Regions from separate parts of the Streptomyces cyclosori genome, predicted to be linked through region 3. Evidence: riboswitches for the same ligand, from Rfam matches in the RefSeq annotation. Region 3 holds a riboswitch; each other region holds the start of a gene.
What was found. A riboswitch is a leader RNA that binds a small molecule or an ion and turns the genes downstream of it on or off. The one in region 3 is predicted to bind thiamine pyrophosphate.
Positions count from the first base shown of each region.

Region 1: linked by a shared signal. The riboswitch ahead of thiO (glycine oxidase ThiO) and the one ahead of AB5J87_RS09875 (thiamine ABC transporter substrate binding subunit) in region 3 are both predicted to bind thiamine pyrophosphate.
Region 2: linked by a shared signal. The riboswitch ahead of thiC (phosphomethylpyrimidine synthase ThiC) and the one ahead of AB5J87_RS09875 (thiamine ABC transporter substrate binding subunit) in region 3 are both predicted to bind thiamine pyrophosphate.

Region 1 covers NZ_CP163520.1:5,780,627-5,786,368, forward strand. Annotated here, with positions in the region: gene pknB (Stk1 family PASTA domain-containing Ser/Thr kinase) at 1-1,173, opposite strand, end outside; gene AB5J87_RS25585 (thiazole synthase) at 1,334-2,128, opposite strand; gene thiS (sulfur carrier protein ThiS) at 2,132-2,347, opposite strand; gene thiO (glycine oxidase ThiO) at 2,344-3,540, opposite strand; TPP riboswitch at 3,538-3,651, opposite strand; gene AB5J87_RS25600 (NAD(P)/FAD-dependent oxidoreductase) at 3,715-4,935, shown strand; gene AB5J87_RS25605 (Rv2175c family DNA-binding protein) at 4,979-5,344, shown strand; gene thiE (thiamine phosphate synthase) at 5,419-5,742, shown strand, end outside.
Region 2 covers NZ_CP163520.1:3,996,610-4,002,351, forward strand. Annotated here, with positions in the region: gene AB5J87_RS17825 (metallophosphoesterase) at 223-1,389, shown strand; gene AB5J87_RS17830 (hypothetical protein) at 1,562-2,407, shown strand; gene thiC (phosphomethylpyrimidine synthase ThiC) at 2,541-4,319, opposite strand; TPP riboswitch at 4,312-4,446, opposite strand; gene AB5J87_RS17840 (YibE/F family protein) at 4,518-5,742, shown strand, end outside.
Region 3 covers NZ_CP163520.1:2,257,002-2,262,743, reverse strand. Annotated here, with positions in the region: gene tsf (translation elongation factor Ts) at 1-160, shown strand, start outside; gene pyrH (UMP kinase) at 330-1,109, shown strand; gene frr (ribosome recycling factor) at 1,230-1,787, shown strand; gene AB5J87_RS09885 (phosphatidate cytidylyltransferase) at 1,787-2,899, shown strand; gene rlmN (23S rRNA (adenine(2503)-C(2))-methyltransferase RlmN) at 3,003-4,109, shown strand; TPP riboswitch at 4,128-4,237, shown strand; gene AB5J87_RS09875 (thiamine ABC transporter substrate binding subunit) at 4,311-5,402, shown strand; gene AB5J87_RS09870 (ABC transporter permease) at 5,456-5,742, shown strand, end outside.

The sequences.
Region 1 (5,742 bases), 3.5 Mb from region 3:
GCCGGAGTTGATGTACCAGACCCCGGCGCCCACGCCGAGGGCCAGCAGCAGGGCGACGACCAGCGCGAGCAGACCGCGCCGCTGGTTCAGCACGAACCGGGGCCGCCCGGTGCGCCGACGGGCCGGCTGCGGCTCGGGCGGCGGCATGGTCAGCCTGGTGGTGCGGTTGACGGGCTCCTGCTCGTCCGGCAGCGGGGAGGCGCCCGCGCGGTGCGCGGCGCCCCGGGGCGGGGTGGCCACCGCGCGCGGGATCACGCTCGTACGGTCCTCGGAGCCCGTGGTGGCGGACGACTGGTGGGCCGCCGGGGGCACCGCGTCCAGTTGTTCGTCGCCGAGCGCGGCCCGGGCCTCGCGGGCCTGCGCCAGCAGTCCCACCGCGTCGTGCGGGCGCGCCTCGGGGTTGCGGGCGGTGGCCGAGGCCACCAGGTCGTCGAGCTCGACGGCGAGGCCGGGGACGGCGGCGGAGGGCGCGGGCACGCCCTCGTGCAGATGGGCGTAGAGGATCTGGGCCGGGGTGTCCCCGGTGTGCGGCTTGGCGCCGGTCAGCATCTCGTAGAGCACGACCCCGCACGCGTAGACGTCGGCGCGGGTGTCGGCGGTGCCCTGCTCGATCTGCTCGGGGGCCAGGTAGGAGACGGTGCCGAGGACGCCGCCGGTGGTGCTGGTGACCGCGTCCACCGCCCGGACCAGGCCGAAGTCGGCGACCTTGACCCGGCCGTCGTCCCCTATCAGGACGTTCTCCGGCTTCATGTCCCGGTGGACGAACCCGGCGCGGTGGGCGGCGCCGAGGGCGGCCAGGACCGGCTCCAGGATGTCGAGGGCGGCCCGGGGCTGCAGGGCGCCGCGCTCGCGCAGCACGTCGCGCAGGGTGCAGCCCGCCACGTACTCCATCGCCAGGTAGACGTACCCGCCGTCGGTGCCCTGGTCGAAGACGCCGACCACATTGGGGTGCGCGAGCCGGGCCACGGACTTGGCCTCGCGGATGAACCGCTCCACGAAGGAGCCGTCGGCGGCGAGCCCCGGGTGCATCACCTTGAGGGCGAGGACGCGGTCGAGCCGGGTGTCGACGGCCCGGTAGACCGTGGCCATACCGCCGACGGCGATGCGCGCCTCGACTCGGTAGCGGCCGTCGAGCACCTGCCCGACGAGGGGGTCCTGAAGGGTCGTATCCACGCAGGAGAGTCTACGAGCGGCCACGGACAGCCCCGCCGCCCCGGGGGGTTTCCGGGGCCGTACTGCAGCCGAGCTGTGACGCGGCGCCGTGGGTGCGGACCGGTTCGGGCCGCTTTCCGCCCGCGGGCCGGCGGGCAGGCCCCGGCCCGCGGGCGCGGCCTCAGAACGCCGGGCGCTCCGGGTCCAGGGCCGCGCGGCCCTCCACCGGCGAGGACGCCTCGGCGAAGTGGCGCCGGGGGATCCGCCCCGCCCGGTACGCGAGCCGCCCCGCCTCCACCGCGTACCGCATCGCCTCGGCCATCACGACCGGCTCCTGCGCGCGCGTGACGGCGGACGCGAGCATCACCGCCGAGCAGCCGAGCTCCATGGCGAGCGCCGCGTCCGAGGCGGTGCCCGCGCCCGCGTCGAGGACGACCGGGACCGTGGCGCGGTCGACGATCAGCTCGAAGTTGTGCGGGTTGCGGATGCCGAGGCCGGAGCCGATGGGCGAGCCGAGCGGCATGATCGCCGCGCACCCCACGTCCTCCAGCTTCCTGGCCAGGACCGGGTCGTCGTTGGTGTACGGCAGCACGGTGAAACCGTCGTCCACCAGCACTTCCGCCGCGTCCAGGAGCTCGATCGGGTCGGGCAGCAGGGTGCGCTCGTCGGCCACCACCTCCAGCTTGACCCAGTCGGTGCCGAGCGCTTCGCGCGCGAGGCGGGCGGTCAGCACCGCCTCCCCGGCCGTGAAGCAGCCCGCCGTGTTCGGCAGTACGGCGATGCCGAGCTTCTCCAGTACGGACAGGACCGAGCCCTGGACGGTCGGGTCGAGGCGGCGCATCGCCACCGTCGTCAGCTCGGTGCCGGAGGCGGTCAGGGACCGCTCCAGGACGTCCAGGCTGGGCGCCCCGCCGGTGCCCATGATCAGGCGCGAGGTGAAGGTCGTACCGCCGAGGGTGAACAGGTCGTCGGCCATGGTTCAGCCCCCCTGGACGGCGGTCAGGACCTCGACGCGGTCGCCGTGGCCGAGCGTGGTCGCGGCCCACTCGCCGCGCGGCACGACCGTCTCGTTGACGGCGGCGGCGACCCCGGCGGGCGCGGGCGTCAGGGTGGCGACGAGGGCGGCGAGGGTGGTGCCCGCGGCGAGGTCGCGCGCCTCGCCGTTCACGGAGACGGTCGTCGGGGAGGCGGTCATACGGGCAGCTCCTGCGGTACGGACTCCGCCGGGGCGGAGGTGAAGCGGCGGGGGGTGAAGGGGCGGGCCTCGGCGGGCAGTTCGCCGGTGGCCAGGACGTGCGCCAGGACGTCGCCGGTCACCGGTGTGAGCAGCACCCCGTTGCGGTAGTGGCCGGTGGCCAGATGGAGGCCGGGCAGCGCGGTCGGGCCGAGCAGCGGCGCGTTGTCGGGGGAGGCGGGGCGCAGCCCGGCGCGGGTCTCGGTGAGCGGCAGCTCGGTGATGCCGGGCACCAGCTCGTGCGCGTCGCGCAGCAGCTCGTACACCCCGCCCGCGGTGACGGTGGTGTCCCAGCCCAGCTCCTCGCTGGTCGCGCCGACGACGAGTTCGCCGCTGGCGCGCGGCACCAGGTAGACGTGGCTGCCCCGGACCACCGCGCGCACCGTGCGGGACAAGAAGGGGGCGTAGGCGGGCGGCACGGTCAGCCGCAGCACCTGGCCCTTGACCGGCCGCACCGGCGGCAGCAGCTCGGGCGGGACGCCCGCGAGCCGGCCGCTGAGGCTGCCGCCCGCGAGCACGACCTGCCCGGCGGCGAGGGCGGTGCCGTCGTCCAGCACCGCGCCGGTGGCCCGCCCGCGGACCACCGAGAGCCGTTCGGCCCAGCGGCGGTGGAACCGCACACCGGCCCGCTCACAGGCGGTGACCAGGGCCTTCGCCAGGCGGCGCGGGTCGATCTGGTGGTCGCCGTCGACCCGGAGCCCGCCGCGCACCCCGGGGGCCAGCATCGGTTCCAGCCGACGGCACTCGCGGCCGGTCAGCCACTGCGAGTCGAGGCCGGAGCGCTGCTGGAGGGCGTGCAGTTCGCGCAGGTGGGCGCGGTCGTCGGCGTCCAGGGCCACCGCGAGGGTGCCGCAGGCGCGGTAGCCGGTCGCCGTTCCGGCCGCCTGCTCCAGCTCGGCCACGAAGTCCGGATAGCGCCGGGCGGAGGCCAGGTTGAGGCCGAGCAGCGTCTCCTCGCCGTAGTGCAGTTCGGTGACGGCGGCGAGCATGCCGGCCGCCACCTGGGCGGCCCCGCCGCCCGGTTCGGGGTCGGCGAGCGCGGTGCGCAGACCGCGCTGCGCGGCGCGCCAGGCCGTGACGAGGCCGATGATGCCGCCTCCCACCACCAGTACGTCCGCCCCCGGGGGATGTGTCCCGTCCTGGGATGAATGCATGGGCGTCCAGCCCCTCCCTTCGCCGGCATGACCCGGATCAGGTTCGTACGGTCGGAGGCCGCTGCAGCCTCCCTCTCAGCCCGGTGCGTCCGGGCTCCCGCGAGTGCTTGTACGTGCGCCAGGCTAACGCGTGACCGGTTTCCTGACGAACAGTCAGATGTTTATGGTGATCGGGTGAGCGAAAAGCAGACGCATTCGGAACAGCGGCACGTGGTCGTCGTCGGCGCGGGCATGGCCGGGGTGCAGACCGCGGTGGCCCTGCGCGAACAGGGCTTCCCCGGCCGGATCACCCTCATCGGCGCCGAGCCCCACCAGCCGTACGACCGGCCCCCGCTCTCCAAGGCGGTGCTGCTCGGCAAGGCCGAGGGCTCGGCCTTCGAGGTGGACTTCGAGGGGCTCGGGGTCGAGCTGCGGCTGGGCCGCAGCGCGCTGGGCGTACGCGCGCGTGAGCACGAGGTCGACACCGAGGCCGGACCGGTCCGCTACGACACCCTGGTGATCGCCTCCGGCGCCGAACCGATCACCCTGCCCGGCGCCTCGGAGATGCCGGACGTCCATCTGCTGCGCACCCTGGACGACGCCGGACGGCTGCGCGCGGTCCTGGGCGCCCAGCGCCGGGTCGTGGTCGTCGGGGCGGGCTGGATCGGCGCCGAGTTCGCCACCGCCGCGCGCGAGGCGGGCTGCGCGGTCACCGTCGTCGAGGCGGCGGACCGGCCGCTGGCCGGGGCGCTGCCCGCCGAGGTCACCGCGCCGATGGCCCACTGGTACGCGGAGAGTGGCGCCGAACTGCTCACCCGCGCGCGCGTGGCGGCCCTGGAGCCCGGCGCCGTGGTGCTCGCCGATGGCCGACGGCTGCCCGCCGACGCGGTCGTGGTGGGCATCGGCGCCCGCCCCACCACCGACTGGCTGGAGGGCGCCGGCATCGAGCGCGGCCCGGAGGGCGCCATCACCGCCGACGACCGGCTGCGCACCTCGCTCCCCGACGTCTACGCGGTCGGCGACTGCGCCTCCTTCCCCTCGGGAAGGTACGGGGAGCGGCTGCTCATCCACCACTGGGACAACGCGCTCCAGGGGCCGCGCACGGTCGCCGCCGACATCGTCGGCGAGGCGGTGCGCCCGTACGACCCGGTGCCCTACTTCTGGTCCGAGCAGTTCGGCAGGTTCGTGCAGTACGTCGGCCACCACGGCGGCGCCGACCGGCTGCTGTGGCGGGGCGAGCCCTCCGGCGCCGCCTGGACGGTGTGCTGGCTGCGCGAGGGGGTGCTGGTCGCCCTGCTGGCGGTCGGCCGGCCGCGCGATCTGGCGCAGGGCCGCAAGCTCATCGAGGCCGGTGCGCGGCTGGATCCGGTCCGCGCGGCCGACCCCTCCGTGCCCCTCAAGACCGCGGTCGGCTGAGCTCCGGCTACCGAGTGTCAGTCCGGGATGGCACGCTTGTCCCGTGACCGAGATTGACGCAAAAACCGATGCTCTCGTCCCCGCCTGGCTCCACCTCCCCGACATCGCCGAAATGCTCGATGTCGAGGTGACGCGCGTGCGGCAGCTGGTGAAGGAGGGCCAGCTGATCGCCGTGCGCCGCGGTGAGAACCGGACGCTGCAGGTGCCCGCCGCCTTCATCGACGGCGACAAGGTGGTGAAGGGCCTCACCGGCACCCTCACCCTGCTGCGGGACGACGGCTACTCCGACCAGGAAATGCTGGAGTGGCTCTTCACCCCCGACCCGACCCTGCCCGGCACCCCCGCGCAGGCACTGAGCGAGAATCGCGGCACGGAGGTGAAGCGCCGCGCTCAGGCGCTCGCCGTCTGACCTGATCGCCGACAGTGGGGCACGGACCGGACCGGCCGGTCCGTGCCCGCACCGGACCCAACGGGGGACCCGCCATGCCCACGGCCAGAGAGCAGCTCGCCGACGCCCGGCTCTACCTGTGCACCGACGCGCGCAGGCGCCAGGGCGACCTGCCCGCCTTCCTGGACGCGGTGCTGTCCTCCGGCGTGGACATCGTCCAGCTGCGGGACAAGGGCATGGAGGCCGCCGAGGAGCTGGCGCACCTGGCCGTCCTCGCCGACGCCTGCCGCCGCCACGGAAAGCTGCTCGCGGTCAACGACCGGGCGGACGTGGCCCACGCCGCCGGCGCCGACGTGCTGCACCTGGGCCAGGGCGACCTGCCGGTCCCGGCCGCCCGCGCGATCCTCGGCGACGAGGTC
Region 2 (5,742 bases), 1.7 Mb from region 3:
CCAACGTGCCGGACAGGAGCCCCGACAGCGATGCCGACAAGGACTAGACCAACACATTGGGGACATAACCACCGGTGAACCCTGGCCGCACCCGGATTCACCACCCCTGGTGCGTCACACAGCAGGAGCCTCATTCCTATGATGGGCGCACGACACCACGGATCCCCGCCCGACCAGGGGGGTCTCCCGGTGTACTGCGGCGCGACGGTGGTGGAGGGGTCGATGACTCAGGGGGCCGGTCAGGGACCCGTGCGGACGGACACGTTGCGTGACTTCCGGGTACCTCCGTACGCGCAGACTCCCGCGCACACCGCGCAGGTTCCCGCGCCGCCCCCGCCCGTCGACATCCCGTCGCAGGCGGACCCGCACCACCTCGTGGCCGTACCCGCGGCCCCGGCGCATCCGGTCCAGGCGTACCCCGCGGACATCCACCCGGGGAACGCCTATCCGGACGACGAGCCGCCCGAGGGCTACACCCCCACCGCGCGCGACCTCCCGGTGATCAACCGGGGGGACACCGTGCAGGTGCCGGTGCAGACCGAGCCCGCCCCGGCGCCCGTCGCCGACGGCCTCGGGCCGCTCTTCGTCGTGGGCGACGTCCACGGCTACCTCGACGAACTCGTGGCCGCACTGCGCGAACAGGGGCTGATCGACGCCGAGGGCAACTGGGCCGCGGGCAACGCCCGTCTCTGGTTCCTCGGCGACTTCACCGACCGGGGCCCCGACGGCATCGGCGTCATCGACCTGGTGATGCGGCTGTCCGCCGAGGCCGCCGCCGCCGGCGGCTACTGCAAGGCCCTCATGGGCAACCACGAGCTGCTGCTGATCGGGGCCAAGCGCTTCGGCGACACCCCGGTCAACTCCGGTGCGGGGACCGCCACGTTCCAGGCCGCCTGGCTGCTCAACGGCGGCCAGAAGGCCGACATGGACCGCCTCCAGGACGTCCACCTCCAGTGGATGTCCCGCCTCGACGCGATCGAGCAGGAGGACGGGCATCTCCTGATGCACTCCGACACCACCGCATACCTGGACTACGGCGACTCCATCGAAGCGGTCAACGACACCGTCCACGCGCTGCTCACCCGCAACGACGCCGACGAGTGCTGGGACCTCTTCCGCAAGTTCACCAAGCGCTTCGCCTTCCGCGACGAGTCCGGCCCCCAGGCCGCCCGCGAACTGCTCGCGGCCTACGGCGGGCGGCGGGTGGTCCACGGCCACAGCCCGATCCCCTACCTCCTGGGCGAAGTCGGCACCGAAGACGGCGAGGAAGACTCGCGTCCGATCGTGGAGGGTCCGCATGTGTACGCGGACGGTCTGGCCATCGCGATGGACGGAGGGGTGACCATGGCCGGAAAACTGCTGGTCGTACGGTTGCCTCTGCATGACTGACGCGTAATCGGGAAAATCTCGGCTCGGGCGGTAGCAAGGTGATTTCGGAAACACCCTGTCACCCCGTGCCGTAACCGCTCTACCATCGGCTTATCCGTAGCAGGCTCTCCTCCGTTTCCGCCCGATTGCCCGTTCGTCAGGCGGGCTTTCCGGCCCTACGGAGCATCGGGGGATGCACATGAACAGCGCTCCGCACCTGCTGACCGAGGACCGCCCGGAGTTCGAGCGAATCCTCGACGACGCACTGCGCACCGCGCACGACCGGCCCGAGCTGGCCGGCGTTGGAGTACGGCTCAACACAGAGCAGCTGCGCACCATGGTGCTGAACGCCGGTGCGCTCGTCTCGGCAGCGGCGGCGGCCGAGTACGACCACTATGTGAGGGTCCGCGAGGAACTGCGTACGCCCACCGGCACCCCACTCGTGACGAGCGAGGGCTCGATCCTGGAGCCGCCCGTGGTCGACAGCCCGGAGTCCACCTCGGGCGCGGGCGTCGGCGCGGTCGTCGCGGTGCTGGCACCCGTCCTCGCCGGAACCGCCGCCGCGATCTTCCTGCTGGTGGGCTACGTCCTGAAGATGCTCAACCCGGAGCCCGCCTTCGCCGACACCATGCTGACCGCGGGCTGGTTCTTCGGCGCACTCACCGCAGCCGCCATCCTGGCCGCCGCGATCAGTCTGCTGCTCACCGCCATACGCAACGGCTCCACCCAGGTCATCGCCGAGCCCGAGGAGGGCGAGGTGGGCGACGAGAGAGCGCAGGAGGTCTCCCGGGCCCGGGAAGCCTGGCGCCACGCCCTGGTGGAACGGGGCATCTATCCCTTCCTGCGCGAGGCGCTGGCCGACCCGAGCGTCGGGCCGGGGACCGCCTCGCGCCACCCGGTGGGCCGGATCCCGGCCCTCGGCTACGACCGGCCCGACTTCGACAGCCCGGGCGACCCGACCCCGGGCACCCGGCCCAGCTTCACCAGTCCGGACTTCACCAGCCCCGACTTCGGCGGCCCCGAACACCAGCCGGAGTAACCGGTGTCGGGCCCGGAAGCGGATTCTGTGCGGACCCTATGTTTCACGTGAAACCAGGTGTGCCTGTTTCACGTGAAACACGGGCCGGTGTTTCACGTGAAACATGCGTACGCGTTCGCCACTCGGCGATGTATCACTCGGCGATCGGCAGATAGACCCGGTTGCCCGCGGCGGCGAACTCCGCGGACTTCTCCGCCATTCCGGCCTCGATGTCACCGGCCGCCAGATCGCCACCGTGTTCCCGCCGGATGTCCTGCGAGATCTTCATCGAGCAGAACTTGGGACCGCACATGGAGCAGAAGTGCGCGGTCTTCGCCGGCTCGGCGGGCAGCGTCTCGTCGTGGAACTCCCGGGCGGTGTCCGGGTCGAGCGCCAGGTTGAACTGGTCCTCCCAGCGGAACTCGAAGCGGGCGTCCGAGAGCGCGTCGTCCCAGTCCTGTGCACCCGGGTGCCCCTTGGCGAGGTCGGCCGCGTGCGCCGCGATCTTGTAGGTGATGACACCGGTCTTCACGTCGTCGCGGTTGGGCAGGCCCAGGTGCTCCTTGGGCGTGACGTAGCAGAGCATCGCGGTGCCCCACCAGGCGATCATCGCCGCGCCGATGCCCGAGGTGATGTGGTCGTACGCCGGGGCGACGTCCGTGGTGAGCGGGCCGAGCGTGTAGAACGGGGCCTCCTCGCAGATCTCCTGCTGGAGGTCGATGTTCTCCTTGATCTTGTGCATCGGGACATGGCCCGGGCCCTCGATCATCGTCTGCACGTTGTGGCGCTTGGCGATGCTGTTGAGCTCACCGAGGGTGCGCAGCTCGGCGAACTGCGCCTCGTCGTTGGCGTCCGCGATGGAGCCGGGCCGCAGACCGTCGCCCAGCGAGTACGTGACGTCGTAGGCCGCGAGGATCTCGCACAGCTCCTCGAAGTTCTCGTACAGGAACGACTCCTTGTGGTGCGCGAGGCACCAGGCGGCCATGATCGAGCCGCCGCGCGAGACGATGCCGGTCTTGCGACGGGCGGTGAGCGGCACGTACCGCAGGAGCACGCCCGCGTGGACCGTCATGTAGTCGACGCCCTGCTCGGCCTGCTCGATGACCGTGTCCTTGTAGATGTCCCAGGTCAGCTCCTCGGCACGGCCGTCGACCTTCTCCAGCGCCTGGTAGAGCGGCACGGTCCCGATCGGGACGGGGGAGTTGCGCAGCACCCACTCGCGGGTGGTGTGGATGTTGCGGCCGGTCGAGAGGTCCATGACCGTGTCGGCACCCCAGCGGGTGGCCCAGGTCATCTTGTCGACCTCCTCCTCGATGGAGGAGGTGACGGCGGAGTTGCCGATGTTGGCGTTGACCTTCACCAGGAACCGCTTGCCGATGATCATCGGCTCGATCTCGGGGTGGTTGACGTTGGCGGGCAGCACCGCGCGACCGGCCGCGATCTCCTCGCGCACGACCTCGGGCGCCACGTTCTCCCGGATCGCGACGTACTCCATCTCCGGGGTGATCTCGCCCCGGCGGGCGTAGGCGAGCTGGGTGACGGCCTGGCCGCCCCGGCCCCGGCGCGGCTGGCGCGGGCGGCCCGGGAAGACCGCGTCGAGGTTCTTGAGGCCACCGCGCGGCGAGGTGTGCTTGATGCCGTCGTCCTCGGGGCGCACCGGGCGCCCGGCGTACTCCTCGGTGTCGCCACGCGCGATGATCCAGTTCTCGCGGAGCGGGGCGAGGCCGCGGCGGACGTCCGTCTCGATGTTCGGGTCGGTGTACGGCCCGGACGTGTCGTACAGCGTGACGTCCTTGCCGTTGGTGAGGTGCACCTGGCGGACCGGCACCCGGAGGTCGGGGCGCGAGCCCTCGACGTATCCCTTGTGCCAACCGATGGACTTCCCGGCCTCGTTCTGGCTGGAGGCAGGCGTGCGTGCGTCCTGAATGGTCATGAGACCTACTCCCTACGCCGGCATTACCCGGTAACAGGTTCGGCGGTCGGCGCAGCCGCTTCCGTACCGTTCGTACGGATTTCAGCGCCCTCTCAGCCCGGTGCTCCGAGCTCCCGCGTGTGCAAAGGTGTCACCACGCTAGCGCCATCTCCAGCGCGCTGAACAGAGGGGCCCCTTCGTTGTTGCGATGATCGGGCGGTGACGTCAACAGAGCAGCCCCACAAAGACGCCCACGGACACCCGCACGCACAGCCTCACGGGCACAGCCACAGCCACGGCCCGGCAGCGCCCGTCTCTAAGCATCTCCGCAAGGTGATCGCCGCCGTGCTGATCCCGTTCTCGGTGGCGGTGCTGGTGGGGCTGGCCGTCCTGTGGCCCGGCGGAACCCCCGCGCACCAGCGCACCGGGGTCGGTTTCGACCGCCAGACCCAGCAGGCCAAAGTCACCGGCATCCAGAAGGTGGACTGCAAGTCGGTCAACGCCGCCCAGGCTCCCGCGAACGGCGGCGCCCCGGCCGCCGGGGGGCAGGCGGCCAAGGAGCCCGATCAGCGTCCGTGCTCCAAGGCGACGATCGAGGTCACCACCGGCGACGAGAAGGGCCGCACCTTCACGGAGATCGTGCAGCCCGGCGCCCCGCGCCAACTCCACAAGGGGCAGGGCGTGATCGTGGCGTACGCCCCCGACGCCCCCCACGATCTCCAGTACTCGGTGACGGATGTGAACCGCCGGGTCCCGATGGCGCTGCTCGCGGGCATCTTCGCGCTCGCCGTCGTGGTCGTGGGGCGGCTGCGCGGGGTGATGGCGCTGGTCGCCCTCGTCGTCTCGTTCGCCGTACTGACGCTGTTCATCCTGCCCGCGATCCTCCAGGGCTCGAATCCGCTGCTGGTGGCGGTGGTCGGGGCGAGCGCGATCATGCTGATCGCGCTGTACATGTGCCATGGGCTCTCGGCGCGCACCTCGGTCGCCGTGCTGGGCACCCTGGTCTCGCTCGTCCTGATCGGGCTGCTGGGATCGCTCTTCATCGGCTGGGCCTCGCTGACCGGCAACACCGACGACAACACCGGTCTGATCCACGGCCTCTACCCGAACATCGACATGTCCGGTCTGCTGCTGGCGGGCGTCATCATCGGCTCGCTCGGTGTCCTCGACGACGTGACGGTCACCCAGACCTCCGCGGTGTGGGAGCTCCACGAGGCCAACCCGACGATGGGCCCGCGCGGGCTGTACCGGGCGGGCATCCGGATCGGCCGCGACCACATCGCCTCCGTGGTGAACACCCTCGTGCTGGCGTACGCGGGCGCCGCGCTGCCGCTTCTGCTGCTGTTCTCGATCGCGCAGAGCAGTGTGGGGACGGTGGCCAACAGCGAGCTGGTCGCGGAGGAGATCGTGCGCACGCTGGTGGGCTCGATCGGTCTGGTGGCCT
Region 3 (5,742 bases):
GCTGCCGAAGATCGTCGAGGGTCGTGTCAACGGCTTCTTCAAGGACGCCACGCTCCTTGGCCAGCCGTACGCGCTCGACAACAAGAAGTCGGTCCAGAAGGTTCTGGACGAGGCCGGTGTCACCCTGAAGCGCTTCACGCGCATCAAGGTCGGCATCTGAGTCCGTCCAGCGATCGACGGAAGACCCGGCTGGGACCAGCTAGGGTCTGAGGCAGTCGTCGGCCGCGCTCGCGACGGACGACCGCAGATCTGACGAGGAGGCCATTGCCGCTCAGGGACACAGCACCCACCGGCAATGGCCTTCTTCGTATGTGTACGAGGAGATCCCCATGAATCAGGGCGCGGACGCCGCCACCCAGGCTGACCACAAGCGCGACGACGGCAAGGTCACCGGTCGCTTCATGCTGAAGCTGTCCGGTGAGGCGTTCGCCGGCGGAGGGGGTCTCGGTGTGGACCCCGACGTCGTGCACGCCATCGCCCGCGAGATCGCCAATGTCGTACGGGACGGTGCGCAGATCGCCGTCGTCATCGGCGGCGGCAACTTCTTCCGCGGGGCCGAGCTCCAGCAGCGCGGCATGGACCGGGCCCGCTCCGACTACATGGGCATGCTCGGCACGGTGATGAACTGCCTCGCCCTCCAGGACTTCCTGGAGAAGGAGGGCATCGACTCCCGGGTCCAGACCGCCATCACCATGGGCCAGGTCGCGGAGCCCTACATTCCGCTGCGCGCCGTGCGCCATCTGGAGAAGGGGCGCGTCGTGATCTTCGGCGCGGGCATGGGCATGCCCTACTTCTCCACCGACACCACGGCCGCCCAGCGTGCGCTGGAGATCGACGCCGAGGCCATGCTGATGGGCAAGAACGGGGTCGACGGGGTGTACGACTCCGACCCCCGCACCAACCCGGACGCCGTGAAGTTCGACGCGCTGGAGTACGGCGAGGTCATCACCCGGGACCTGAAGGTCGCGGACATGACGGCCATCACCCTCTGCCGCGACAACAACCTCCCCATCCTGGTCTTCGAACTGCTCGCCGAGGGCAACATCGCGCGCGCGGTCAAGGGTGAGAAGATCGGCACGCTCGTGAGCGACCAGGGCACCCGGGCCTGACCGGGGGATGGACAATCCCCTGGCGGTCGGACACCGTGCAGGGAAAGACGCGGGTTACGCAGGGCCGTTGAGCACCGCACGGATCGTTCCCGGCCCACTCAAGACATGCAGGAGCAAGTGGTGATCGAAGAAATCCTCCTCGAAGCCGAGGAGAAGATGGAGAAGGCCGTCCTGGTCGCCAAGGAGGACTTCGCCGCGATTCGCACCGGCCGTGCGCACCCGGCGATGTTCAACAAGATCGTGGCGGACTACTACGGCGCGCTGACGCCGATCAACCAGCTGGCGTCGTTCTCGGTGCCGGAGCCGCGCATGGCCGTGGTGACCCCGTTCGACAAGAGCGCGCTGCGCAACATCGAGCAGGCCATCCGCGACTCGGACCTCGGCGTCAACCCGAGCAATGACGGCTCCATCATCCGGGTGAACTTCCCGGAGCTGACGGAGGAGCGCCGCCGGGACTACATCAAGGTCGCCCGGACCAAGGCCGAGGACTCCAAGGTGTCGATCCGCTCCGTGCGCCGCAAGGCGAAGGACGCCCTCGACAAGCTCGTCAAGGACAAGGAGTCCGGCGAGGACGAGGTCCGCCGTGCGGAGAAGGAGCTCGACGACACCACCGCGAAGTACGTCGCGCAGGTGGACGAGCTGCTCAAGCACAAGGAAGCAGAGCTGCTCGAGGTCTGATGAACGACTCTTCCTGGGGGGCTCCGCCGCGACCCGAACACTGGGGGCCACCCGACCAGGGGCCTTCCCAGGAGGTGCCTTCGGCGGGTGCTGCCTACGATGCGTATGACGCCCCGTCCCGGACGCAGCCGATGCCCGTCATCCCGGGCACGGACGCCGAAGACCGCGAAGAACGTGACCGGGGGGCCGCTCGGCTGAGTGGCCCCCTGTTCCGCGATGAGACGCCGCAGGAGCCCATGCCCAGCTCGGTACCACCTTCGACTCCGCAGCAGCCGCAGCGGCCCGCGCAGCCGGAGAAGAAGCGGGCGGGGCGCGACCTGCGGGCCGCGATAGGGGTCGGCGTCGGACTCGGCGCGGTCATCATGGCGTCGCTGTTCGTCGTGAAGGCCGTCTTCGTCGGCGTGATCGCGGTGGCGGTCGTCGTCGGCCTGTGGGAGCTCACCTCCCGGCTGGCGGAGCGCAAGGACATCAAGGCGCCGCTGGTGCCGCTGGCGGTGGGCGGCGCGGCCATGGTCGTCGCCGGCTACGCGCGCGGTGCCGAGGGCGCCTGGGTCGCCATGGCGCTGACCTCGCTGGCGGTGCTGGTGTGGCGGATGACGGAGAAGCCCGAGGGCTATCTCAAGGACGTCACCGCCGGTGTCTTCGCCGCGTTCTACGTGCCGTTCCTGGCCACTTTCGTCGCGATGATGCTGACCGCCGACGACGGGCCGTGGCGGGTGTTCGTCTTCCTGCTGCTGACCGTGGTCAGCGACACCGGCGCGTACGCGATCGGCTGGCGCTTCGGCAAGACGAAGCTGGCGCCGCGCATCAGCCCCGGAAAGACCCGTGAGGGCCTGGTCGGCGCGGTGACGTTCGCGATGGCGGCGGGCGCGGTGTGCATGCAGTTCCTCATCGACGACGGCCAGTGGTGGCAGGGCCTGCTGCTCGGCCTCGCGGTCGCCGCCAGCGCCACGCTGGGTGACCTCGGCGAGTCGATGATCAAGCGGGACCTGGGCATCAAGGACATGGGCACGCTGCTGCCCGGCCACGGCGGGATCATGGACCGCCTGGACTCCCTGCTGCCGACGGCGCCGGTGGTCTGGCTGCTCCTGGTCGCCTTCGTCGGCAGTTGACGGATTCGCCCGCACGTCGCTGACCTGCTGTTTCCTCGGTCGGGGGCTCGTTGTCCACAGGACGGCGAGCCCCTTTCCGTATGTCTGAGACACTGGTGGGACCATGCCGAAGCCCGGAGAACTCACTTTCGTCGCCCCCCGCGGAGCCAAGAAGCCGCCGCGGCACCTCGCCGACCTCTCGCCCGCCGAGCGCAAGGAGGCCGTCGCCGCGATCGGCGAGAAGCCGTTCCGCGCCAAGCAGCTGTCGCAGCACTACTTCGCGCGGTACGCGCACGACCCCGCGCAGTGGACGGACATCCCCGCCGCCGCGCGCGCCCGGCTCCAGGAGGAGCTGCTGCCCGACCTGATGTCGGTCGTGCGGCACATCTCGTGCGACGACGACACCACCCGCAAGACGCTGTGGCGGCTGCACGACGGGACGCTGGTCGAGTCGGTCCTGATGCGCTACCCGGACCGGGTGACCATGTGCATCTCCTCGCAGGCCGGCTGCGGCATGAACTGCCCGTTCTGCGCCACCGGCCAGGCCGGCCTGGACCGCAATCTGTCGACCGCCGAGATCGTCCACCAGATCGTCGACGGCATGCGCGCCCTGCGCGACGGCGAGGTCCCCGGCGGCCCGGCCCGGCTCTCCAACATCGTCTTCATGGGCATGGGCGAGCCGCTCGCCAACTACAAGCGGGTCGTCGGCGCCATCCGCCGTCTCACCGACCCCGAGCCCGACGGCCTGGGCCTGTCTCAGCGCGGCATCACCGTCTCCACCGTCGGCCTGGTCCCGGCCATGCTCCGGTTCGCCGACGAGGGCTTCAAGTGCCGTCTCGCCGTCTCGCTGCACGCCCCGGACGACGAGCTGCGCGACACCCTCGTGCCGGTCAACACCCGCTGGAAGGTCCGCGAGGTCCTCGACGCGGCCTGGGAGTACGCGGAGAAGTCCGGCCGCCGCATCTCCATCGAGTACGCACTGATCCGTGACATCAACGACCAGGCGTGGCGCGGTGACCTGCTGGGCCGCCTCCTCAAGGGCAAGCGCGTCCACGTCAACCTGATCCCGCTGAACCCGACGCCGGGCTCGAAGTGGACGGCCTCGCGCCCCGAGGACGAGAAGGCGTTCGTCGAGGCGATCGCCGCCCACGGCGTGCCGGTGACCGTCCGCGACACCCGTGGCCAGGAGATCGACGGAGCGTGCGGGCAGCTCGCCGCGGCCGAGAGGTAGTCTGGGCGGGCAACTCGAAAATTCCGACAGGGGAGCGCCACAGCGCTGAGAGTGCGACACCGTCAGGTCGCAGACCCTCTGAACCTTGCCCAGGTCATTCTGGGTAGGAAGTTCGGTCACCACTCAAGCTGTTGCGCCCTGCCCGCCCCCCGGCGGGCAGGGCCGCGTCTCTTCCTGGTCACTCCAGGAGGAATCACCACCATGCGCAGTACGAAGAAGCTGGCGGCCACCGCGCTGGCCGCGGCCCTCGGGGTCAGCGCGCTCGCCGCGTGCGGCGGCAAGGACGACGCCAAGACCGACGGCGGCACCAAGTCCAAGACCGTCACCCTGGTCAGCCACGACTCGTTCGCCGCCTCCGACGCGGTGCTCAAGGAGTTCACCGCGCAGACCGGCTACACCGTCAAGGTCCTCAAGAGCGGTGACGCGGGCGCGGCGCTCAACCAGGAGATCCTCACCAAGGGCTCCCCGCGCGGCGACGTGTTCTTCGGCGTCGACAACACCCTCCTCTCGCGCGCCCTCGACAACGGGATCTTCACCCCGTACGAGGCGAAGGGGCTGGCCGGGGTGCCCGCCGACGTCCAGCTCGACCGGGCCGAGCACCGGGTGACGCCCATCGACACCGGCGACATCTGCGTCAACTACGACAAGAAGTACTTCGCGGACAAGAAGCTCAGCCCGCCGCAGTCCTTCGCCGACCTGATCAAGCCCGAGTACAAGGGCCTGCTGGTCACCGAGAACGCGGCGACCTCCTCGCCCGGCCTCGGCTTCCTGCTCGCCAGCGCCGCCCAGTACGGCGACGACGGCTGGCAGGACTACTGGAAGAAGCTCAAGGACAACGGCGTCAAGGTCGTCGACGGCTGGGAGCAGGCGTACAACCAGGAGTTCTCCGGCTCGGCCGGCGGCAGGAAGGCCAAGGGCGACCGCCCGCTGGTCGTCTCCTACGCCTCCAGCCCGCCCGTGGAGGTCCTCTACGCCAAGCCGCAGCCCACCGAGGCCCCCACCGGCGTCGCCACCGGCACCTGCTTCCGCCAGACCGAGTTCGCCGGACTGCTCAAGGGCGCCAAGAACCCCGACGGCGGCAAGGCCCTCCTCGACTTCCTGATCTCCAAGAAGTTCCAGGAGGACATGCCGCTCAACATGTTCGTCGACCCCGTCCTGAAGGACGCCAAGCTGCCCGAGCTGTTCACCAAGTTCGGCGCCACCGTCAGCCAGACGCACACCGTCGCCCCGGACAAGATCGCCAAGAACCGTGAGCAGTGGGTCAAGACGTGGTCCTCGCTCGTCCTGAAGTAGGACGCGCCGCCCGCCGGAGCAGGGCGCGCGCCCACGTGGTGCGGCTCGGCCTGATGGCCCTGCCGCTCGCGTTCTTCGCGCTCTTCTTCGCCTGGCCCGTCGCCGCGATCGTCGGCCGCGGGCTGCGGCCCGACGGCGGCTGGCAGCTGGGCCGGCTCGGTGAGGTGCTCACCGAGCCGGACCTCCAGCACGTCCTGTGGTTCACCACCTGGCAGGCGCTCGCCTCCACCGCGCTCACCCTCCTGATCGCCCTGCCCGGCGCCTATGTCTTCGCGCGCCTGGACTTCCCCGGCCGCGACCTGCTGCGGGCCGTCGTCACCGTCCCCTTCGTGCTGCCCAC